Regions from separate parts of the Streptomyces sp. NPDC051738 genome, predicted to be linked through region 2. Evidence: riboswitches for the same ligand, from Rfam matches in the RefSeq annotation. Region 2 holds a riboswitch; the other holds the start of a gene.
What was found. Region 2 has a riboswitch for S-adenosylmethionine ahead of ACIA8X_RS17710 (aminotransferase class V-fold PLP-dependent enzyme). Riboswitches for the same ligand answer to the same signal wherever they lie in the genome.

Region 1 (4,410 bases), on a different contig from region 2:
GGACCGGCGGCATGTTCCCCAACTGTACCTCGCTCAACCACACAGAATTGCCCCCTCCGCTTCTCTCACGGAGGGGGCAATTCGGTGAACTCTTAGTGACTGGGGTTACCGATGGTAATGATCGGTCATTCGGTCACCCCGTCATAGGCGGAAGTCAGCCGCCGGCCACGGCCGGGATGATGGAAACGCCCGCACCGTCGGGAGTGGCCGTCTCCAGCCCCTGCTCGAAACGGACGTCGTCGTCATTGACGTACACGTTGACGAACCGACGCAGCTTGCCCTGGTCGTCGAGAACCCGGGCGGCGATCCCGGTGTGGTTCTTCTCCAGGTCGGCGATGACCTCGGCGAGGGTGACGCCCTCGGCGGTCACTTCGGCCTGGCCACCCGTGTAGGTGCGCAGGATGGTGGGGATGCGGACGTTGACGCTCACGTTATGACCTCCGGTCAGGTAGACGCCCCAGGGGCGCGGGGAACTGCGCGACCAGCCCCCACCGGCCCGCAGACGAAAACGGCTAAGCGAGGCCGGCCTCGCGGAACGAATCAAGGTTGGGACGAATCGTCGCAGTCAGCCCCGTACCCGCCACCGCGTCCAACGTCTTGAGACCGTCACCGGTGTTCAGGACGACGGTGGTCTTGGTGGGGTCGAGAAGGCCATTCTCGATCAGCTTCTTCGTGACGCCCACCGTGACGCCGCCCGCCGTCTCGGCGAAGATGCCCTCCGTGCGGGCCAGGACCTTGATCGCGTCGACGATCTGCTCGTCGTTGACGTCCTCCACCGCACCGCCGGTGCGCCGCGCGATGTCCAGGACGTACGGCCCGTCGGCCGGGTTGCCGATGGCGAGGGACTTGGCGATGGTGTTCGGCTTCTGCGGCCGGACGACCTCGTGCCCCGCCTTGTACGCGACGGACACCGGGGAGCACCCCTCCGCCTGCGCACCGAAGATCTTGTACGGCTTGTCCTCGACGAGCCCGAGCTTGATCAGCTCCTGCAGCCCCTTGTCGATCTTCGTGAGCTGCGAACCCGAGGCGATCGGCACGACCAGCTGGTCCGGGAGCTGCCAGCCGAGCTGCTCGCAGATCTCGTACGCGAGCGTCTTCGAGCCCTCCGCGTAGTACGGCCGCAGGTTGACGTTGACGAAGCCCCAGCCCTCGCCGGCCGGGTCGCCGATCAGCTCGGAGCAGAAGCGGTTCACGTCGTCGTAGTTGCCCTCGATGCCGACGAGCTCGCCGCCGTAGACCGCGGCCATGACGACCTTGCCCTGCTCCAGGTCGTGCGGGATGAACACGCAGGAGCGGAACCCGGCGCGGGCGGCGGCGGCGCCGACGGCACCCGCGAGGTTGCCGGTCGAGGAGCAGGAGAGGGTGGTGAACCCGAAGGCGCGGGCGGCCTCCAGGGCCTGGGCGACGACGCGGTCCTTGAAGGAGTGCGTCGGGTTGCCGGAGTCGTCCTTCACGAACAGCTTGCCGGCGTCGACGCCCAGCTCACCGGCGAGGTTGTCGGCCTGGACGAGCTTGGTCCAGCCGGGGTTGATGTTCGGCTTGGAAGCCACGTCGGCCGGGACGGGAAGGAGCGGCGCATAGCGCCAGATGTTCGCGGGACCCGCCTCGATCCGCTTGCGGAGTTCCTCGGCGTCGTAGGCCGAGAAGTCGTAGGCGATCTCCAGCGGGCCGAAACACTCCTCGCAGGCGAAGACCGGTCCGAGGGGTACCCGGTGACCGCACTCACGACAGGAGAGCGCGGCGGCGGGGCCGAGGTCTACGGTGGAATCGGTGGTGCTTGCAACAGTCTGCACAGCCATGTGAGGCGAGGCCCTTTCTCCTCATCTTCCTCACGACGCATCTCGCCGTGAGACGGATTTGGCACCTTCCCAAGCCGGGAGCCTCGCCACGTCAACGTGACAAGACCGGCTGGAGGGTTGCCGGGGCTTCATCGGGCCGTTTCCCTCTGCCCCTCTGGATGAGCTGTATGCGGTTGTTAACAACGGCCGACCTCGGACATGCGATGGTCATCCGCGTTGTTCAAGACTGTAACCGAAGGCCAGGACAGTTGAGATAGTCGTCCGAACCGCGAGATGGATCACACGATTACCTGCTGTGATCACGACAGTGAGGAGCAACAGACTGTGCTGGAAGAAGCCGAGCGCTGGCTGAGTACCCGCTCCTGGTCCGTGACCGATCGTCCACTCCATCAGATCCTGGCCGCCAAACAGCGTACGGGTCAGTCGGTCTCCGTCGTGCTGCCCGCGCTCAACGAGGAGGAGACGGTCGGCGACATCGTCGCGATCATCCGTCACGACCTCATGAAGCAGGTCCCGCTGGTCGACGAGATCATCGTCGTCGACTCCGGGTCCACCGACCGCACCTCCGAGGTGGCCGCCGCGGCGGGCGCGACCGTCGTGCACCGGGACGAGATCCTCCCGCGCGTCCCGACCGTGCCCGGCAAGGGCGAGGTCCTGTGGCGCTCCCTGCTGGTCACGAGCGGGGACATCGTCTGCTTCATCGACGCCGACCTGAAGGAGTTCTCCTCCGACTTCGTCTCGGGCATCGTCGGCCCGCTGCTGACCAACCCCGAGGTCGACCTCGTGAAGGGCATGTACGACCGCCCGCTCGGCGGCGCGGCGGGTCAGGGCGGCCGGGTGACCGAGCTGATGGCGCGCCCGCTGCTGAACATGCACTGGCCGCAGCTGGCCGGTTTCGTGCAGCCGCTGGGCGGCGAGTACGCGGCCCGCCGCAGCCTGCTGGAACAGCTCCCGTTCCCCGTCGGATACGGCGTCGAGCTGGGCATGCTCATCGACGCGCTGCACCTGGTGGGGCTGGACGCGCTGGCCCAGGTGGACGTGGGGGTGCGCAAGCACCGGCACCAGGACGGGCAGGCGCTCGGCCGGATGTCCGCCGCGATCTACCGCACGGCGCAGCTGCGGCTGGCCCGCGGGCATCTGATCCGGCCGTCGCTCACGCAGTTCGAGCGGGGCGGGGACGGGTTCGAGCCGCGCACGTACTCCGTGGACACCGAGGAGCGGCCGCCGATGGTGGAGATCGCCGAGTATGCGACGCGGAAGGTCGCGTAAACGCCGGAAACCGGCCGTATACAGGGCGTACGAGAACCCTCGTACAGGGCGTGAAAGAACCCTCCACTGAGCGGAACCGCACGTTTGAGCGTTTCCGGGCCGGGCTAGGTTGAGGCGTATGGCTTCCACGCAGGATGCGCAGGGCGCGGCCAGGGTGCTGGTCGCGTCGAACCGCGGCCCGGTCTCGTACCAGGTGCGCGACGACGGTTCATTGCACTCCAAGAGGGGCGGCGGCGGAGTCGTCTCCGGGCTGTCGGCGATCGGGCCGGAGGCGGGCGCCCTGTGGGTGTGCTCGGCGCTGTCCGACGGGGACCGCGAGGCGGTGCGGCGCGGGGTCGGCGAGGACGGCGTGCTGATGCTGGACATCCCGGCCGACGTGCACGCCGACGCCTACAACGGCATCGCCAACTCGGTCCTCTGGTTCGTCCACCACATGCTGTACCAGACACCGCTGGAGCCGGTCTTCGACGCGGAGTTCCGGCGCCAGTGGGCGTCGTACGAGACGTACAACCGCGCCTTCGCGGAGGCGCTGGCCGGGCGGGCGGCGCCGGGGGCGGCGGTGCTCGTCCAGGACTACCACCTGACGCTGGTGCCGGGAATGCTCCGCGAACTACGCCCGGACCTGCGCATCGGTCACTTCTCGCACACGCCGTGGGCGCCACCGGAGTACTTCCGGATGCTGCCGGACGACATCCGCTCGCAGGTCCTGCGCGGGATGCTCGGCGCGGACCGGCTGGGGTTCCTCACCCGGCGGTGGGCGAGCGCGTTCGAGGCGTGCTGTACGGAGTTCGCAGGCGGGCTCGGGGATACGCGGGTCGGCGTGCACGGCCTGGGCGCGGACGCGGACTTCCTACGGGAGCGTTCGCATCAGCCCGACGTGGCCGAGCGGATGGCGGCGCTGAAGGACGAGATCGGCACGGCGGCCGACGGGCGGGCCCGCAGGGCGATCGTGCGCGTCGACCGGACCGAGCTGTCCAAGAACATCGTGCGAGGCCTGCTGGCGTACCGACAACTGCTGGACGACCACCCCGAGTGGCGCGAGCGGGTGGTGCACGTGGCCTTCGCCTACCCCTCGCGGCAGGACCTGGCGGTCTACCGGGACTACACGGCCGAGGTCCAGCGCCTGGCCGAGGAGATCAACTCCGCCTACCGGACCCCGACCTGGACCCCGGTCGTACTCCACGTCAAGGACGACTTCGCCCGCTCACTGGCCGCGTACCGGCTGGCGGACGTGGCCCTGGTCAACCCCATCCGCGACGGCATGAACCTCGTCGCCAAGGAGGTACCGATCGTCTCCGACGAGGGCTGCGTGCTGGTCCTCTCCCGAGAGGCGGGCGCCTTC
Region 2 (4,410 bases):
GGCGCGCTCCAGGCCCTCGGCGCCCGGCTACTGGACGCCGACGGCTTCGAACTCCCGCACGGCGGACGGGAGTTGACCCGGCTCGCCCGGATCGACCCGTCCGGCCTTGACCCGAGGCTGCGGGACGTGGAGCTGCTCGTCGCCTGCAACCCGTTCAACGTGCTGTGCGGAGCGCGCGGCGTGGCCCGCGTCTTCGGCCCGCAGAAGGGGGCGACGCCCGCTCAGGTGGAGGACCTGTCGGCGGGGCTGGAGAACTGGGCCGACGTCCTCACCCGCGATCTCGCCGTCCACGCCACCGACCTGCGCCACGGCGACGGCACCGGAGCCTCCGGCGGTCTGGGCGCGGGCCTCGCCGCCCTGGGCGCCCGGCTCCTCCCCCGCTTCGACGTGCTGCTTGATCACCTCGACCTGGACGCCCGCCTCGCCCGCGCCGACCTGGTCGTCACCGCCGAGGGCGCCCTGGACCACCAGACGCCCAGGGGCAAGGTCCCGGCCGAGGTGGCCCGCCGGGCCAAGCTGTACGGCCGCCCGGTGCTGGCGCTGGCGGGCACCCTCGGCGAGGGCGCGCACGAAGTGCCGGGCGTGGACGCGTACAGCGGGATCCTGCCGGCGCCGATGGCCCTGGCGGAGGCCCTGGTGCGGGCCTCCGAACTCCTCACGGACGCGACCGAGCGCGCCCTGCGGATGATCCTGCTGGGCGCCCGGCTACCGGCTCACGCGGAGGTGTCCGGGACGCAACGACCGTCCTCCGTGCGGTAGTTCCACTGCGCGCCGACCTGGACGAGCTCCTTCACGGCGCCCACGAACCGCTCGACGTGCTCGTCCGGCGTACCGGCCCCGAAGCTCACCCGGATGGCGTTGAGGGACTTCTCGCCGGGCGCGGCCTCCGGGGCGCCGCACTCGCCCTGCGTCTGCGGGTCGCTGCCCAGCAGGGTCCGGACGAGGGGGTGGGCGCAGAACAGCCCGTCCCGCACCCCGATGCCGTACTCGGCGGAGAGCGCGGCGGCGAAGTGGGAGCTGTTCCAGCCCTCGACGACGAAGGAGAGGACACCGACGCGCGGGGCGTCGTCCCCGAAGAGGGAGAGGATCCGCACCTCGGGAACCTCGGCGAGCCCGGCGCGCACCTTCTCGATCAGGTACTCCTCGCGCGCGACCAGGCTGTCGAACCCGGCCTCGGTGAGCGCCTTGCAGGCCGAGGCGATGGAGTAGGCGCCGATGACGTTGGGCGACCCGGCCTCGTGCCGTGCGGCGCTCTCGTGCCACTCGACGTCCACTCCCCCGTCCTCACGCCGGGTGACCTTGCGGCTGGCACCGCCGCCCGCGAGGTACGGCTCCGCCTCGCGCAGCCAGTCGGCCCGCCCGGCCAGGACGCCCGAGCCGAAGGGGGCGTACAGCTTGTGCCCGGAGAAGGCGACCCAGTCGACGTCGAGGTCCTGGACGCTCACCGGGTGGTGCGGGGCCAGCTGGGCGGCGTCCAGGACGATCCGGGCGCCGTGCGCGTGGGCGGCGGCGGCCAGCTCGCGGACCGGCCACAGCTCGCCGGTGACGTTCGAGGCGCCGGTGACGCAGACCAGGGCCGGGCCGTAGGGGTCACGGTCGGCGAGGGCGCGCTCCAGCGTCTCGACGGCCTGGCGGTGGGTGCGGGGCGCGTTGAGGTAGGTGACGCGGGCCTCCCGCCAGGGCAGCAGCGAGGCGTGGTGCTCGGTCTCGAAGACGAAGACCTGGCAGTCGGCCGGGAGGGCGGCGGCGAGCAGGTTGAGCGAGTCGGTGGTGGACCGGGTGAAGACGACCTGGTCGCCGTCCCGGCAGCCGAGGAACTCGGCGACCGTCCTGCGGGCGTTCTCGAACAGGTCGGTGGAGAGCTGGGAGAGGTAGCCGGCGCCGCGGTGGACGCTGCCGTAGTACGGCGCGTAGGCGGCGACGTCGTCCCAGACGCGCTGGAGGGCGGGGGCACTGGCGGCGTAGTCGAGCGCGGCGTAGGTGACCTCGCCGCCGGTGACCAGCGGAACGGTGACATCTCGACCCAGAACGGGCAGCGGGGCACAAATGGTCTGGGCGGCGGCAGCGGTGGAGACAGACATGGGGAACTCCCGTGAGAGGCATGCCGATTGAAGGCATGCAGGAAAAGAGAAAAGGGTGCGCGGAGGCGGGGCTCAGCAGCCCTATCGCATTCGCTTGCTCACGGAAGACTCCCTCGAACGACCAGGACCCCTGGTTTCGAGAGGGGCCCGCGCTTGCCGCAGACCTCGCTGCCTACGGCCTGGTCTTCACCCGGGGCACCCCGCCACGGACGGAGGGTTGCCGGACAGTCGGCCGGGGCCTCATGACTGTCACTCATGACCTGGTCCAATATCCTGCCACACGATCATCAGCACGCAAGGCGCAGTCCAGAATTCGGACTGCGCCTTGCGTCACATCACGGGGAACTCAGGCGTTGCTGGCCGCCACCCAACGCTCCAGCGTCCGCTTGGCCGTCCCCGAGTCGATCGACTCCGCCGCCCTCGCCATACCGAGCCGGATCTGCTCGGTGAGCGGAGCGGCCGTCGGCTCCAACGCCACCAGCGCCGCGGCCGAGTTGAGCAGTACGGCGTCCCGTACGGGCCCCGTCTCGCCGTCCAGCAGCCGTCGCGCGACCTCCGCGTTGTACGAGGCGTCCGCGCCCCGCAGCGCCTCCACCGGCACGAGGTCGATGCCGACGTCGCGCGGGTCGAAGCCCTCCTCGGCCACCTTGCCGTCCCGGACGACCCACACGCGCGAAGTGGCCGTCGTCGTCAGCTCGTCGAGGCCGTCGTCGCCGCGGAACACCAGCGCGGACGAGCCGCGCTCGGCCAGTACGCCGGCGATGAGGCCCGCCATCCGGGTGTCGAAGCAGCCGACGGCCGAGGCGGTGACGCGGGCGGGGTTGGTCAGCGGGCCGAGGAGGTTGAACGAGGTCGGGATGCCCAGGTCCCGCCGTACGCCGCCGACGAACCGCATCGAGGGGTGGAACTTGGCCGCGAAGCAGAAGGTGATGCCGGCCTCGTCCACCACCCGCGCCACGCCCTCGGGCGACAGGTCGAGGTTGATGCCGAGCTTCTCCAGCACGTCGGACGAGCCGCTCGCCGAGGACGACGCCCGGTTGCCGTGCTTGACGACCTTCGCCCCGGCGCCCGCGATCACGATGGCGGACATCGTGGAGATGTTGACCGTCTTGGCCCGGTCGCCGCCGGTGCCGACGATGTCGACGGCCGGTCCGGGAATGTCCAGCGGCTGGGCGTGGGCGTACATCGCCTCGACGAGACCGTTGATCTCCTCGACCGTCTCGCCCTTGGCCCGCAGCGCCACCATGAATCCGGCGATCTGGGCGTCCGAGGCCTCGCCGCTCATGAAGCGGTCCATCGCCCATGCCGTGTCCGCGGCGCTCAGGTCTTCTCCGGCGAGCAGGGCACTCAGCACCTCGGGCCAGGAGCGGGCCGCCGCGGTGTCGCCTCCAGCGGGGGTCACAGCGCTCATAAGCCGCTCCAGGTGTCAGGCGTCCCGCAGTACGGGACGAGAGTCTCAACGAGGTCCACCCTATCCAGCCCCGGGACCCGGAGAAGGGCCCCGTCCGAAGACCGGACGGGGCCCTGACCCCGGGCACGGCCGAGGGCCCCACCCGTTCAACCGGATGGGGCCCTCGGCCGTGGCGTGGCGAAACGCAGCGATCAGTGGTGGCCGTGGCCGCTCGTGATCTCCTTGTACTCCTCGACCGTCGGCTTGGGGATCTGGCCGTTCTCGTCGAAGTAGGACTTGCTGAGCTTGGCGCGCAGCTTCTCGGAGCCCTTCACCTTGCGCTCGACGCCGTTCTCGTCGACCGTCGGGCCGATCTCCAGCGGCTGGTACTGCTCGTGCGCGGTGAGGGTGTGCAGCGCGTCCTGGCTGAGCGGCTCGTGCACCTCGATGAACTCACCGTGCGGCAGGCGCTTGATGATGCCCGACTCGCGTCCGTGCAGCACCTTGTCCTTGTCCCGGCGCTGCAGGCCCAGGCAGATCCGCTTGGTGACGATGAACGCGATGACCGGTCCGGCGAAGAACCCGATCCGGACGAACCAGGTGACCGCGTTGATCGACAGGTGGAAGTGGGTGGCCCACAGGTCGTTGCCACCGCCGACCAGGCCGATCATGTACACCGTGATCCAGGCGACGCCGAACGCGGTACGCGTCGGGGCGTTGCGCGGGCGGTCCAGGATGTGGTGCTCGCGCTTGTCGCCGGTGACCCAGGACTCGATGAACGGGTAGACCGCGATCGCGCCCAGCACCAGGCCGAAGAGGACCAGCGGGATGAACACGCCCAGGACGAGCGTGTGACCCCAGAAGTTGATCTCCCAGCCCGGCATGTAGCGGACCAGACCCTCGGCGAAGCCCATGTACCAGTCGGGCTGGGCGCCCGTG

Region 1: linked by a shared signal. The riboswitch ahead of thrC (threonine synthase) and the one ahead of ACIA8X_RS17710 (aminotransferase class V-fold PLP-dependent enzyme) in region 2 are both predicted to bind S-adenosylmethionine.

What each region holds. Positions count from the first base shown of each region.
Region 1 covers NZ_JBITCM010000012.1:45,331-49,740, reverse strand. The annotation lists gene ACIA8X_RS26855 (MoaD/ThiS family protein) at 155-430, opposite strand; gene thrC (threonine synthase) at 513-1,799, opposite strand; SAM riboswitch class I at 1,818-1,964, opposite strand; gene ACIA8X_RS26845 (glucosyl-3-phosphoglycerate synthase) at 2,124-3,068, shown strand; gene ACIA8X_RS26840 (trehalose-6-phosphate synthase) at 3,187-4,410, shown strand, end outside.
Region 2 covers NZ_JBITCM010000007.1:6,710-11,119, reverse strand. The annotation lists gene ACIA8X_RS17715 (glycerate kinase) at 1-759, shown strand, start outside; gene ACIA8X_RS17710 (aminotransferase class V-fold PLP-dependent enzyme) at 714-2,081, opposite strand; SAM riboswitch class IV at 2,226-2,342, opposite strand; gene trpD (anthranilate phosphoribosyltransferase) at 2,428-3,492, opposite strand; gene ACIA8X_RS17700 (cytochrome bc complex cytochrome b subunit) at 3,684-4,410, opposite strand, start outside.